DNA from 3 places in the Streptomyces sp. SUK 48 genome. Region 3 is predicted to be linked to each of the others. Evidence: riboswitches for the same ligand, from Rfam matches in the RefSeq annotation. Region 3 holds a riboswitch; each other region holds the start of a gene.
The links. Region 3 has a riboswitch for cobalamin ahead of GHR20_RS03610 (iron ABC transporter permease). Riboswitches for the same ligand answer to the same signal wherever they lie in the genome.
Positions count from the first base shown of each region.

Region 1: another riboswitch for cobalamin. It lies ahead of GHR20_RS27570 (cobalamin biosynthesis protein); the one in region 3 lies ahead of GHR20_RS03610 (iron ABC transporter permease).
Region 2: another riboswitch for cobalamin. It lies ahead of GHR20_RS04635 (CoA-acylating methylmalonate-semialdehyde dehydrogenase); the one in region 3 lies ahead of GHR20_RS03610 (iron ABC transporter permease).

Region 1 covers NZ_CP045740.1:6,235,423-6,240,172, forward strand. The annotation lists gene cobN (cobaltochelatase subunit CobN) at 1-480, opposite strand, end outside; gene GHR20_RS27565 (cobyric acid synthase) at 477-1,985, opposite strand; gene GHR20_RS27570 (cobalamin biosynthesis protein) at 1,982-2,935, opposite strand; cobalamin riboswitch at 3,034-3,178, opposite strand; gene GHR20_RS27575 (hypothetical protein) at 3,318-3,545, opposite strand; gene GHR20_RS27580 (inorganic phosphate transporter) at 3,579-4,750, opposite strand, start outside.
Region 2 covers NZ_CP045740.1:1,092,168-1,096,917, reverse strand. The annotation lists gene GHR20_RS04645 (ABC transporter ATP-binding protein) at 1-277, shown strand, start outside; gene GHR20_RS04640 (ECF transporter S component) at 337-1,119, shown strand; cobalamin riboswitch at 1,189-1,370, shown strand; gene GHR20_RS04635 (CoA-acylating methylmalonate-semialdehyde dehydrogenase) at 1,599-3,122, shown strand; gene GHR20_RS04630 (acyl-CoA dehydrogenase family protein) at 3,130-4,278, shown strand; gene GHR20_RS04625 (enoyl-CoA hydratase/isomerase family protein) at 4,275-4,750, shown strand, end outside.
Region 3 covers NZ_CP045740.1:811,942-816,691, forward strand. The annotation lists gene GHR20_RS03600 (ABC transporter substrate-binding protein) at 1-261, opposite strand, end outside; gene GHR20_RS03605 (ABC transporter ATP-binding protein) at 271-1,038, opposite strand; gene GHR20_RS03610 (iron ABC transporter permease) at 1,040-2,086, opposite strand; cobalamin riboswitch at 2,207-2,339, opposite strand; gene cobM (precorrin-4 C(11)-methyltransferase) at 2,356-3,105, opposite strand; gene cbiE (precorrin-6y C5,15-methyltransferase (decarboxylating) subunit CbiE) at 3,102-4,364, opposite strand; gene tsaD (tRNA (adenosine(37)-N6)-threonylcarbamoyltransferase complex transferase subunit TsaD) at 4,507-4,750, shown strand, end outside.

The DNA of each region.
Region 1 (4,750 bases), 5.4 Mb from region 3:
CCGGTAGAAGAGCACGCCCACGGTCGGGCGGCCGTCCTGGATCTCGTAGCCGCCGTGCACGCCGAACTCCGGCATCCGGCGCGGCTCCTCGAAGCCCTCGCCGGTCAGCAGCACGGTGTCGGACAGGAAGCGGGCCAGCTCGCGCAGGTTGTCCCCGCCGCCCTCGACCAGGTAGCGCAGCGCCTCGGCGACCACTCCGGCGGGCACGGTCGAGTCGGCCATCAGCTCCGCGTCCGGCACCGTCTCGCCGCCCAGCAGCACCGCCGGGACGCCGGACGCCTTCAGCGCGGCCAGCCCGTCCTCCCAGGCGCGTTTGCCGCCGAGGAGGCGTACGACGGCGAGGTCCGCGCCCGCCAGCAGCCGCGGCAGCTCCTCGGCGACGTCGACCCGGGTGGGGTTGCCGATCAGATAGCCGGCCCCACTGGCCCGGGCCGCCAGCAGATCCGTGTCGGCGGTGGACAACAACAACACTGTGCTCATGCGGGCGCTCCCGGTGGGATGAAGGGCAGTCCTTGCGGCGCGCCGGACTCGATGAGCCGCCACAGCGCGTCCGTGTCCGCGTGCTGTTCGATCAGGTCGCCGAGCCGGTCGAGCTGCTCCTCGCGCAGCGCGGCGAAGGAGGTGTCCGGCGCGGGCACGAAGCGGCGGCCCGCGGCGGCGGCCACCTCGCGCAGAAAGGCCCGGCGGAAGCCGTCCGACTCCAGGGAGCCGTGCCAGTGGGTGCCCCAGGTGGCGCCCACCCGGCAGCCGTCCAGGAAGGGTTCGCCGCCGCCGACCCGGGCGACGCCGTGATGGATCTCGTACCCCTCGACCGGTTCGCCGAGGGCCCGGCCGGTGGGGCGGGTGAGGGTCTTCTCGCGGGCGAACCGCACTCGCACGGGCAGCAGCCCGAGGCCGGGGACGGCGCCGGCCCGCGACTCCACGTCGTCCTCGATGTGCTCGCCGAGGATCTGGAAGCCGCCGCAGACGCCGAGCACGGGCCGGTGTTCGGCGGCCCTGCGGGCGAGCGCGTCGGCGAGGCCGCGCTCGCGCAGCCACCGGAGCGCCCGGACGGTGCCCCGGGTGCCGGGGACGACGACCAGGTCGGCGTCGGCCAGCTCCTCCGGGCGGTCCACGAACCGCACCACGACGCCGGGTTCGGCGGCCAGCGCGTCCACGTCGGTGAAGTTGGACATCAGCGGGATCGCGCACACGGCGACGCGCAGCACGTCCGCGCCGAGCGGGGGAGCGACGGCCGACTCCCGCACCGCGCCCCGCAGGGAGACGCGGAGGCCGTCCTCCTCGTCGATGCCGAGCCCGTGCCGGAACGGCAGCACGCCGTACGCCGGCCGCCCGGTGAGGCCCTTGAGCATGTCCAGCCCCGGCTCCAGCAGCGAGACATCGCCGCGGAACTTGTTCACCAGGAACCCGGCGACCAGCTCCTGGTCCTCGGGCGAGAGCAGTGCGAGGGTGCCGAAGAAGGAGGCGAAGACGCCGCCGCGGTCGATGTCGCCGACGACGAGCACGGGCAGCCGGGCGCCGCGCGCGATCCCCATGTTGACGATGTCGGTGCGGCGCAGATTGATCTCGGCCGGGCTGCCCGCGCCCTCGCAGATCACCGCGTCGTACTGTCCGCGCAGCTCGGCCAGACAGTCGAGGACCGTGCCCAGCAGCCGCTGCTGGCGTCCGCCGTGGTAGCCGCGCGCGCTCATCTCGCCCACCGGCTTGCCCAGCAGCACCACCTGGCTGCTCTGTTCGCCGCCCGGCTTGAGCAGCACGGGGTTCATCAGCGCGGTCGGCTCGATCCGGCACGCCTGGGCCTGCATGGCCTGGGCCCGCCCGATCTCGGCGCCCTCGCGGGTGACGAAGGAGTTGAGGGACATGTTCTGCGCCTTGAACGGCGCGACTTTCACGCCCTGGCGCACCAGCCAGCGGCAGATCCCGGCCGTCACGACGCTCTTGCCGGCGTCGGAGGTGGTGCCGGCGACGAGGAGCCCACCGTTCACTTCCCGCGTCCCTTCCGTGCGTTGACGAGGAGGCGCGCGGCGACCGTGGTGCCGAGCGCGAGCAGGCCGACGCGCCGGGAGAGCCGTACGGCCCGCCCGATGTCGGCGACCTGTACGGCCCGTCCGGTGGCGCCGCCCAGCACGGGACGGTGCTCGACGCGGCCGCCGTAGGAGAGGGTGCCGCCCAGGCGTACGCCGAGGGCGCCCGCGAAGGATGCCTCCACGGGACCGGCGTTGGGGCTCGGATGGCGGCGGGCGTCGGCGCGCCAGGCCCGCAGGGCGCGGCGCGGATCGGGTCCGGCCGCGGCGGCGAGGACGGCGGTCAGCCGGGCTCCCGGCCAGCCGGCCACGTCGTCCAGGCGCGCGGACGCCCAGCCGAAGCGGCGGTACCGGGCGGACTTGTGACCCACCATCGCGTCCAGGGTGTTGACGGCCCGGAAGCCGAGCAGCCCCGGCACGCCGGCGGCGGCGCCCCACACCAGGGCGCCCACGACCGCGTCGGAGGTGTTCTCGGCGACCGACTCGACCACGGCCCGCGCGATCCCGTCGGCGTCCAGCGCCTGCGGGTCCCGGCCGCACAGATGCGGCAGCCGGGCGCGGGCTCCCTCGATGTCCCCGGCGGTCAGGGCGGCCCCGATGGCCTCGGCCTCGCGGGCGAGGGAGGTGCCGCCGACGACGGCCCAGGCGGCCGCGGCGGTCAGGGCGGCGGAGGCGGCGGGGGAGGGGCGTACGACGCGTGCGGCCAGCGCTCCGAGCGCGACGGCGCCACCGGCGCACACGGTGGTGTGCAGGGTGCCCCAGCCGCGGTGGTCGTGCCACAACGCGCCCTCGACGGCGGCGGCCGCACGCCCGAACGCGGCGACCGGGTGCCCGCGGCGGGGATCGCCGAGGAGGAGGTCGCCGAGGAGTCCGGCGGCGGCGCCGTACGCGTAACTGCGATCGGCGGCCATCGGCTCAGCCGGCCGTGGTCACCGCGGCAGTGGTGCTGGTACTGGTCCTTCGGCAGCCGAGCATGGCGATGTGTCCTCACTCAGGGTGTCCGCGCCCTGGTTCGACGTGATCCGGCGGCGAGAGTTCCTGGCTACCCGGGGAGTTCTTCCCCGGTGACAGTGGCGGGACCGCGCCGGATTCGCACCGGCTTCCTCTTCTGCTGCCGTAGATGGCGTGGGCAGTCCACCACGCCCCCGGAACGGCCGTCAACTTGCCGTTGACCTGCGGGAGTGTGCAGATTCCCACACCACGAGGGGTGGCCGGGGCATGCGAGAGGCTCCCCTGCCGCGGGCGCGGAGGGGAGCCTTCGGGGAACTGCCGGGGCCGACGCGGGCCCCGGGCTCAGGGCTTGGCGACGATCAGGAGGATGCCGTACGCCACCGCCGCCGCGCAGGCCGCGAAGCAGACGTAGGCGCCGGTGACGGCGAGCGTGGCGGAGCCGCCCTCGGCCGCGGCCTTCTCGCGCCGGGCGAGGCCGTTGACGCCGAGGGTGAACAGGACCACCAGGCCCACGGTGAACGCGAGGCTGACGCCGAAGACGGAGCCGATGGCCGCCCAGTCGATCTTCATGGGGTCGCTTCCTTGGTGAACGGGGCTCGGGGGTCAGACGGTGGCGGGCGGGGCCGTGGCGGCGGCGGAGGCCGTCGCTTCGGCGGCCGGGGCCTGCGCGGGGGCCGGGATGGTGGCCGTCAGGTCCTCGGTGATCGTGCCCGCGGGCGGGGGGCTCACCGCGGCGATGGCGGTGGTCACCACGCCGGAGGGCTCCGCGGCCGGGTCGGCGACCACGTTGGTGTGGTCGATGACCTCGCGCCGGGACAGCTTGTAGATCCAGGCGCTCGCGGCGACCAGGAAGACGGCGACCGCGGCGGTGCCCCCGTCGCCGAGTCCGGTGACGGCCTCGGCGCCCGCGCCGACCAGCGCGGCGGCCGGCAGGGTGAGCACCCAGGCGACGGCCATCCGGGTCGCGGTGGACCAGCGGACCACACCGCCCTTGCGGCCGAGGCCCGAACCCATCACCGCGCCGGAGACGACGTGGGTGGTGGAGAGGGAGAAGCCGAGGTGGGAGGAGGCCAGGATGGCGGTCGCGGCGCTGGTCTGCGCGGCGAAGCCCTGGCGGGGCTCCAGATCGGTGAGGCCGGTGCCCATGGTGCGGATGATGCGCCAGCCGCCGATGTAGGTGCCGAGCGCGATGGCGAGGCCCGCGGAGAGGATCACCCAGGTGGGAGGGTTGGAGCCGGGGGCGATGGCGCCGCCCGCGATCAGCGCGAGGGTGATGATGCCCATCGTCTTCTGCGCGTCGTTGGTGCCGTGCGCGAGGGAGACCAGCGCGGCGGAGGCGACCTGTCCGGCGCGGAAGCCCTTGCGGGTGGCCTCGCCCTCGGTCCTGGTGCCGGCCCGGTAGGAGAGCCGGGTCGCCACCAGCGCGGCGAGACCCGCCACGACCGGCGCGGCGACCGCGGGCAGCAGCACCTTGGTGACCAGCACCTCGCCGTGCACGGCGCCGAATCCGGCGGAGGCGACGGCGGCGCCGATCAGACCGCCCATCAGGGCGTGCGAGGAACTGGAGGGCAGGCCCACCAGCCAGGTCAGCAGGTTCCAGAGGATCGCGCCGACCAGGGCGGCGAAGATGACCTCGGGGCGGATGCCGCTCTCGTCGACGAGTCCCTTGGAGATCGTGTTGGCGACCTCCACGGAGAGGAAGGCGCCCACCAGGTTGAGGGTGGCGGACATGGCTACCGCGAGCTTCGGCTTCATCGCGCCGGTGGAGATGGTGG
Region 2 (4,750 bases), 280 kb from region 3:
GGCCAAGGCGGCGCTGACCGGCATCGTGGACGCCCTGGCGGCCGAGGGCCGCGCGGTCGTCATCTCCACCCATGACGTCGAGTTCGCCGCCCGCGCCGCCGACCGGGTCGTCGTCATGGCCGAGGGGGACGTCGTGGCCGACGGCCCCACCGCCGAAGTCATCGTCTCCTCGCCGACCTTCGCCCCGCAGACGGCGAAGATCCTCGCCCCTCTCACCTTCCTGACGGTGCATCAGGTCGAGCGGGAACTCGCGGACCCGGAAGGGGCGCGGTCGTGAGAGGACGCGCGGGGGCCGGAGCGCCCGCCATCCGGCTGACCGGACGGGCCGGGGTGGTCATGGCACTCGCCGCCCTCCTCGGACTCGTCGCGTTCTTCTGGCCGTTCGTGGTCGCGCCCGGGACGTTCGGCTCCTCCTACGCGCCCCCGCTGATCTTCGCCGTGCTGCTGGTGCTCGTGCTGTGCGTGGTGCTCTCGGAGATCGCCGAGGGCGGCATCGACTCCAAGGCACTCGCCATGCTCGGCGTGCTCTCCGCCGTCGACGCGGCCCTGCGCCCCCTCGGGGCCGGTACGGCGGGCATCGAGACGGTCTTCTTCGTCCTGGTGCTCGCCGGGCGGGTGTACGGACCTGGCTTCGGCTTCGTCCTCGGCTGCACCTCGCTGTTCGCCTCCGCGCTGATCACCGGGGGAGTGGGGCCCTGGATGCCGTACCAGATGTTCGGCTGCGCGTTCGTCGGCATGCTCGCCGGATTCCTGCCCCGGGCGAGCGGCCGGCGCGAGGTGCTCATGCTCGCCGGCTACGGCTCGCTGTCCGGCTACCTCTTCGGCTTCCTGCTCAACCTCTCCTTCTGGCCGTTCTCCCTGGACCCGAACAGTTCGATCGCCTATCTGCCGGGCCTGCCCTTCACCGAGCAGTGGCACCGCTACGTCGCCTTCGACCTCGCCACCTCGCTGGGCTGGGACACCGGCCGGGCCGTCACCAACTTCGTGTGCGTGCTGCTGGCCGGTCCGGCGGTGCTGGCCACCTTCCGGCGCGCCGCCCGCCGCGCCCGCTTCCGGGCTCCGGTCCGCTTCGCCGGACCCCGTGAGCGGCCCGCGGAGAGCGCGGACGGCGTGGCCTGAAGAGGCGTACCGAATCCCGTGCGGACGCACCGGATGCACGGGGACACTGGATTTACTAGGACGTCCAACTATATATTCGGGGGAGAAGGCCCGCGGTGCAGGGAAGCCGGTGTGAATCCGGCACGGTCCCGCCACTGTGACCGGGGAGTACGCCGTCGCCCCATACGCCACTGACGAGCAGGATGTCGGGAAGGCGGACGGCGCGCGCTGATCCGGGAGTCAGGATACCGGCCGCGGGATGTTCCGTGTTGTCCACGAGGATGGAGCCGACACGCATGGCACCCCTGCGCACCCATGATCCCGGCGCGAGCCGACGCGGGCCCCTCCCGCGCGGCAATCCCGCCGTACCGGTCTGAGGCCCGGCCCGCCACCGCGTCTTTCGCGCCGCCCCGGCACGCCCGCACGCGCCCCCGCGCACCCGGCCGTGTGCCGCTGCCGCGCACCATCCCGGATCACCCCCCTGACGAGAGCAGGCAGCCATGATCCGTCCCCAGACACCCTCCGCCGTACGCGAGTTGACCCACTTCGTCGACGGCAAGCGCGTCCCGGGCACCTCCGGGGCGCACGGCGAGGTGTACGACCCCAACACCGGTGAGGTCCAGGCCCTGGTGCCGCTCGCCGGCCGGGCCGAGACCGAGGCCGCGATCGCCTCCGCCGCCGAGGCGCAGCGCGCCTGGGCCGAGTTCAACCCGCAGCGCCGCGCCCGCGTCCTGCTGCGCTTCCTCCAGCTCGCCGAGCAGGAGAAGGACGCGCTGGCCCGGCTGCTGTCGGCCGAGCACGGCAAGACCGTCGCCGACGCCCACGGCGACCTCCAGCGCGGCCTGGACGTCGTGGAGTTCGCCGTCGGCATCCCGCATCTGCTCAAGGGCGAGTTCAGCGACAACGCGGGCACCGGCATCGATGTGCACTCCCTGCGCGCGCCCCTCGGCGTCATCGCGGGCATCACACCGTTCAACTTCCCCGCCATGATCCCGCTCTGGCAGGCCGCACCCGCGCTGGCCTGCGGCAACGCCTTCGTCCTCAAGCCCTCCGAGCGCAACCCGTCGGTGCCGCTGCGGCTCGCCGAACTCTTCCTGGAGGCGGGCCTGCCGCCGGGCGTGCTGAACGTCGTCAACGGCGCCCGGGACGCTGTCGACACCCTCCTGGAGGACCCGCGCGTCGCCGCCCTCGGCTTCGTCGGCTCCACCCCGATCGCCGCGCACGTCTACGCCACCGCCGCCGCCCACGGCAAGCGCGCCCAGTGCTTCGGTGGCGCCAAGAACCATCTGATCGTGATGCCGGACGCCGATCTGGACCAGGCGGTGGACGCGCTGATCGGCGCCGGGTACGGCTCGGCCGGCGAGCGCTGCATGGCCATCTCGGTCGCCGTGCCGGTCGGCGAGGCCACCGCGGACGCCCTCGTCGCCCGGCTCACCGAACGCATCGCCGCGCTGCGCATCGGCCGCAGCGACGACCCCGCGGCCGACTTCGGCCCGCTGGTCGCCCCCGAGGCCCTGCGCCGGGTCCGCGACTACGTCGGCCTCGGTGTCCAGGAGGGCGCCGAACTCGTCGTGGACGGAAGGGACTTCGTCCTCCCCGGCCACGAGAAGGGATTCTTCGCCGGCGCCTCCCTCTTCGACCGGGTCACCCCGGACATGCGGATCTACCAGGAGGAGATCTTCGGCCCGGTCCTCTCGGTGGTCCGCGCCGCCGGCTACGAAGAGGCCCTGCGCCTGCCCAGCGAGCACCGCTACGGCAACGGCGTCGCGATCTTCACCCGCGACGGGGACACCGCCCGCGACTTCACCCGGCGGGTGAACACCGGCATGGTCGGCGTGAACGTGCCCATCCCGGTGCCCGTCGCCCACCACACCTTCGGCGGCTGGAAGCGCTCCGGCTTCGGCGACCTCGGCCAGCACGGACCGGACGCGATCCGCTTCTGCACCCGCACCAAGACCGTCACCTCCCGCTGGCCCGCCGGCCGCCGCGAGGGCGCCTCCTTCACGATCCCCACGATGGGCTGAGCGCCGTATGACCACCACCCTGCTCACCGAGGACCAGCGGGCCCTCGTCGAGGCCACCCTCGACTTCGCCCAGGACCACCTCGCCCCGCACGCCCTGGACTGGGACCGGGACAAGCACTTCCCCGTCGACGTCCTGCGCAAGGCCGCCGGGCTCGGCCTCGGCGGCGTCTACGTCCGCGAGCAGCACGGCGGCTCCGCCCTCACCCGGGCCGACGGCGTGCTCGTCTTCGAGACCCTGGCCTCCGGCTGCCCCGCCATCGCCGGCTATCTGTCCATCCACAACATGGTCGCCTGGATGATCGACTGCTACGGCGACGACGCCCAGCGCGAGCGCCTGCTGCCCCGGCTGTGCGCGATGGACGACCTGTCGAGCTACTGCCTGACCGAACCCGGCGCCGGCTCCGACGCGGCCGCCCTCACCACCCGTGCCGTACCCGACGGCGACCACTACGTGCTCACCGGCGTCAAGCAGTTCATCTCGGGCGCGGGCGCCGCCCAGGTGTACGTGGTGATGGCCCGCACCGGCGAACCCGGCGCCCGCGGCATCTCCGCGTTCCTGGTCGACAAGGACGACCCCGGGATCTCCTTCGGCCCGGACGAACGCAAGATGGGCTGGCACGCCCAGCCCACCCGCCAGGTCGTCCTGGACGGCGTCCGGATTCCCGCCGACCGGCTCCTCGGCCGCCCGGGCGACGGCTTCCGGATCGCGATGAACGGCCTGAACGGCGGCCGCCTCGGCATCGCCGCCTGCTCCCTCGGCGGCGCCCGCAGCGCCCTGGACCGGAGCCTCGCCCACCTCGCGGACCGGGAGGCGTTCGGCGCCCGCCTCCTCGACGCCCAGGCCCTGCGCTTCCGCCTCGCCGACATGGCGACCGAGCTGACCGCCGCCCGCGCCCTGGTCCAGCAGGCGGCCCGCGCCCTGGACGCCGGGGACCCGCAGGCGCCGTACCTGTGCGCCATGGCGAAGCGGTTCGCCACCGACACCGGGTACTCGGTCGCCGACCGCGCCCTGCAACTGCACGGCGGATACGGCTACCTCGCCGAGTACGGCATTGAGAAGATCGTCCGCGACCTTCGCGTCCACCAGATCCTGGAAGGAACCAACGAGATCATGCGCGTCATCGTGGCCCGCGGCCTGACGGAGGCCCTCGGATGAGCAACGACGCCGAGGAACCCGTCCTCCTGCGCACCGCCGGCCGGGCCGCCCGGATCATCCTCAACCGGCCCCGGGCCCTCAACGCCCTCACCCATGAGATGGTCACCCGCGTCGACGCGGCGCTGACCGGCTGGGCACACGATCCGGCCGTCCAGGCCGTCGTCATCAGCGGCGCCGGGGAGCGCGGACTGTGCGCGGGCGGCGACATCCGCGCCATCCACGACGACGCCCGGGACGGCGACGGCACCGCCTCCGCCGCGTTCTGGCGGGACGAGTACCACCTCAACGCCCGTACCGCCCGCTACCCCAAGCCGTACGTCGCCCTCATGGACGGCATCGTGATGGGCGGCGGGGTCGGCCTCTCCGCGCACGGCGGCGTCCGCGTCGTCACCGAGCGCTCGCGGATCGCCATGCCCGAGACGGGGATCGGCTTCATCCCGGACGTCGGCGGCACCTACCTCCTCTCCCGCGC
Region 3 (4,750 bases):
ACCGCGCAGGTCTCCCTTGTCGTCGGGCATGGCGAAGCCGGCCATGCGGTCCTCCAGGCCCAGGGCGAACATCAGTTCCGTGATACCGACGTCGTTGGTGACGACCCGCTCGGGCACCTTGTCGTACGTCACCTGACGGCCGCAGTTGGTGAGGGTGACCGCGGACGGGGCTTTCGCGTCCTGCGCCGACTCCACCGTGGCGCCGCATCCGGTGGCGGTCGCGGCGAGACAGAGGGCGGCGGCGAGAAGCTGCTTGCGCATGGGTGTCCTTCAGGAGGTGGGCGGGAGCAGGTCGAACAGGAGCTGGACTGCGTCCGTCTCCGGGTGCCGGACGGCATGCGCCCGGACGCCGAACACCTCGGCCAGCAACCGAGGTTCGAGGACGTCCTGGGGCGGGCCGGATGCGACGATCCGGCCGCCGTCGAGGACGTACAGGACGTCGCAGTGGGCTGCGGCCAGGTTGAGGTCGTGGAGCGCGGCCAGCACGGTCAGGCCACTCTCGCGGACCAGGGACAGCACGTCCAACTGGTGCGCGATGTCGAGGTGGTTGGTGGGTTCGTCGAGGACCAGGACCTGTGGTTGCTGGGCGAGGGCCCGGGCGAGGAGGACCCGCTGCTTCTCGCCGCCGGACAGGCTGAGGAACCCGCGGTCGGTCAGGTGGGCGACGCCGGTGCGGTCCATCGCTCTGGTGCAGATCTCCCGGTCCGCTGCGGCCGAGCGGCCCCGGTGCGGCAGCCGGCCCACCGCGACCACCTCGGCGACGGTGAAGTCGAACTCGGCGGAAAACTCCTGCGGCAGCGCGGCCAGCAGCCGGGCGGCGGCCCTGGCGTCCATGGTGTGCAGGTCGTCGCCGCCCAGCCGTACCGCTCCCCCGGCCGGCCGCAGTGCCCGGTACAGGGAGCGCAGCAGGGTGGACTTGCCGCTGCCGTTGGGGCCGATCAGTCCGACGAACGCCCCGCTGCCCACGGTGAGGTGGATGTGCTCGACCAAGCGGGTTCCGGCCGCCTCGATCGTCACGTCGTCGATGTCGAGTCGCATGTCAACGCCCTCCGAACGCGTAGCCGCCGCCTCGCCGCATCAGCAGCAGGAATGCGGGCACCCCGACGACCGCGGTGATCACTCCGACGGGCAACTCGGCGGGGGCGAACAGCAGCCGGGACAGTACGTCCGCCCACACCAGCAGTACGGCCCCGGCGAGTGGGGCGACCGCCAGCACCCTGCGGTGGTCGGCGCCGACGAGCATCCGTACGACGTGCGGCACCATCAGCCCGACGAATCCGATGGCCCCGCTGACCGCCACCACCGTCCCGGTCACGGCGGCGGTGACGAGGAACAGCTCCCGACGGAGCCGGGCCGGTCCGGCACCGAGGGCGGCCGCGGTCTCGTCGCCCATGGCGAGCGCGTTGAGTGCCTCGGCCCGTAGGCGCAGCCAGACCCATCCGGCCGCCACGGTGACCGCCGCGAGCGGCACCTGGGCCCAGGTGGCTCCGCCCAGGCTGCCCAGCAGCCACATCATGGCCGACCGAGCCGCCTCACCCCGGGCCGCGCCGAACACCATGACGGTGGTGACGGCCTCGAAGCCGTATGCGAGTGCGGTACCGGTCAGAATCAGACGCAGCGGCGTCAGGCCCTGCGGTGAGCGGGCCACTGCGTAGACCAGCGTCATGGCCGCGAGCGCCGAGGCGAACGCCGACGCGGACAGCGCCCACACCCCGAACCCGGCAAAGGCTCCGAGGAGGATGACGGCGTTGGCGCCCACCGCCGCGCCCGAAGAGATACCGAGCACGAAGGGGTCGGCCAGCGCGTTGCGCACCATCGCCTGCACGGCCACTCCGACGGCCGCGAGACCCGCTCCCACCACGGCACCGAGGAACACCCGCGGCAGCCGGATCTCCCAGACGATCGTGTACGCGGCCGCGTCACTCGCGTGCACGGTCCCGCCGGTGAGTCCGGCCCACAGGAAACCGAGCACATCGCCCCAGCCGACGCCGGCGGCACCGAGCCCGACCCCGCCCACGACGGACAGCAGGAGCAGCAGCGCCAGAGCCAGGCTGAGCGGCAGCAGGGGTATGCGACTGGGAGCCATACTTCGGCGCACGGGAGGGCCGTCCTTCACACGGGCCGCCTGCTGGACGTCGAGCAGGAGCAGTCCGTACGGCCGTAGGCCGGCCGGGCGGTCCCGTCTCGCAGTCCACGGCGAGCAGTCAACGGGTCGATACGCCCCCGCAGGCGATCGGGCTGGCACGACACCGTCGATCCGGGTCGTGCACACCGTTGCGGGTCAGCGCCGGACTCTCACCGGACTTCCCCCACGGGAGGCGTGGGGAGCCTGACAAGCAGGCTCCGCGGAGGGTTTCAGCAGAGATGACGCTCCCGCTCGGGCGAGTACAGGTGGCTGTCACGGAACTGCTCCGCCCCCAGTGTCCGCCCCACCATGATCACCGCTGTGCGCAGGACGCCGGCCTCCTTCACCTTGTGGGCGATCTCGTCGAGGGCGCCCCGGATGATCAGCTCGTCGGGGCGGGAGGCGTAGGCCACGACCGCGGCAGGACAGTCGGCGCCGTAGTGCGGGAGGAGTTCCTCCACCACGCGGTCCACGTACTTGGCGGCCAGGTGCAGCACGATCAGCGCGCCGCTGCGGCCGAGGGTGGCCAGGTCCTCGCCGTCCGGCATGGCGGTGGCGCGGTTGGCTACGCGGGTGAGGATGACGGTCTGGCCGACGGTCGGCACGGTCAGCTCCCGCTTGAGGGAGGCCGCCGCGGCGGCGAACGCGGGCACGCCGGGGACGACCTCGTAGGGCACCCCGGCCGCGTCCAGCCGCCGCATCTGCTCGGCGACCGCGCTGAACACGGACGGGTCGCCCGAGTGCAGCCGGGCCACGTCGTGGCCCTCGTCGTGGGCGCGGAGCAACTCGGCGGTGATCTCGTCCAGGTCGAGCTGGGCGGTGTCGACCAGGCGTGCGTCCGGCGGGCATTCCGCCAGCAGTTCGCGCGGGACGAGGCTGCCCGCGTACAGGCAGACCTGGCAGGCGGCGAGCGTCCGGGCGCCGCGCACCGTGATCAGGTCGGCGGCACCGGGGCCGGCGCCGATGAAGTACACGGTCATCTGTCTGCTCCTGGAACGGGATTGAGGGTTTTCTGTACGGACCACTGGGTGACCGGCATGGCCTGTCGCCAGCCGGTGAACCCGCCCACGGGCACGGCGTGTGCCACCGCGAGCCGTACCAGCTCGCCACCGTGGCGGCGGTAGGCGTCGGCGAGCAGTGCCTCCGACTCCAGCGTGACCGTGTTGGCGACGAGCCTCCCGCCAGGGGACAGTGCCGCCCAGCAGGCGTCCAGCAGGCCGGGGGCGGTGAGTCCGCCGCCGACGAACACGGCGTGAGGCGCGGGGAGTTCGGCCAACGCGCCGGGAGCGGCACCGGTGACGACCCGAAGCCCCGGCACGCCGAGTCGCTCCGCGTTGCGGAGGATACGTACGGCACGCGCAGGGTCGCGTTCGACGGTGACGGCCCGGCACGACGGGTGGGTGCGCATCCACTCGATCGCGATGGAGCCCGACCCGCCACCGACGTCCCACAGGAGTTCGCCGGGAGCGGGGACGAGCGCGCCGAGCGTGGCGGCCCGGACGTGCTTCTTGGTGAGCTGCCCGTCGTGCTCGTACGCCTCGTCGGGCAGCCCCGGCACCGCACCGAGTCGCAGGGTGTCCGGTGCCTGGCGGCATTCGACGGCCACGATGTTGAGCGCATCGGCGGACTGCTGCGTCCGTGCCCAGTCGTCGGCAGTTGTCTCGGCGGTCGTACGTTCGCGGTCGCCGCCGAGCTGTTCCAGGACGCGCATCCGGCTCGGTCCGAAGCCGCGGTCGCTGAGCAGCGCGGCGACTTCTCCGGGGGTGGTGGCGTCGGCGCCGAGGACGAGGAGGCGCCGGCCGTCGTGCAGGGCGGCGGCGAGGCGGGCGGTGGGGCGGCCCACCAGCGTGACGACCTCGATGTCCTCCAGCGGCCAACCCAGCCGGGCGGCGGCATAGGACACGGATGACGGGTGGGGCAGGACGCGCAGTGTGTCGGCTTCCTCGGCGAGCGCGCGTCCGATGCCGTAGAACATCGGGTCGCCGCTGGCCAGAACGGCGATGCGGCGGCCGACGTGGGCGGCGAGCAGGCGGGGGACGGCGGGGCGCAGGGGCGACGGCCAGGCGACGCGCTCGCCGGCGCACTCGGCAGGCAGCAGATCCAGCTGGCGCGGGCCGCCGATGAGCACCTCGGCGTGACGCAGTTCCGCACGGGCGGGTTCGGCCAGGCCCTTCCAGCCGTCCGCTCCGATCCCTACGACGGTGACGGCGGAGGACGGGCCTTCTCGGGCGGGGGTCACTGCTGGCTACCTCGGAGTTCAGGGGGCGACAGGGGCGCACTCTACTAAGCGATCACCCGTGCGACGGAGTCCGGGTTCACATCCGCACGGATCTTATTGCACACTGTTCGCAATAACGTAGACGCCGCAGGAAGGGGAGGGCATGGGCTCTCCGATCGTGCTCGGGATCGAGTCGTCGTGTGACGAAACCGGTGCGGGGCTCGTCAGGGACGGACGCCTGCTCGGGCACGCCGTGGCGTCGAGCATGGACGAGCATGCCCGTTTCGGCGGAGTGGTGCCCGAGATCGCCTCCCGCGCCCACCTGCACGCCCTGCGCCCGGTGGTGCGTGAGGCACTGGACCAGGCGGGGCTGCGGCTCTCCGACGTCGGAGCGGTCGCCGTGACCA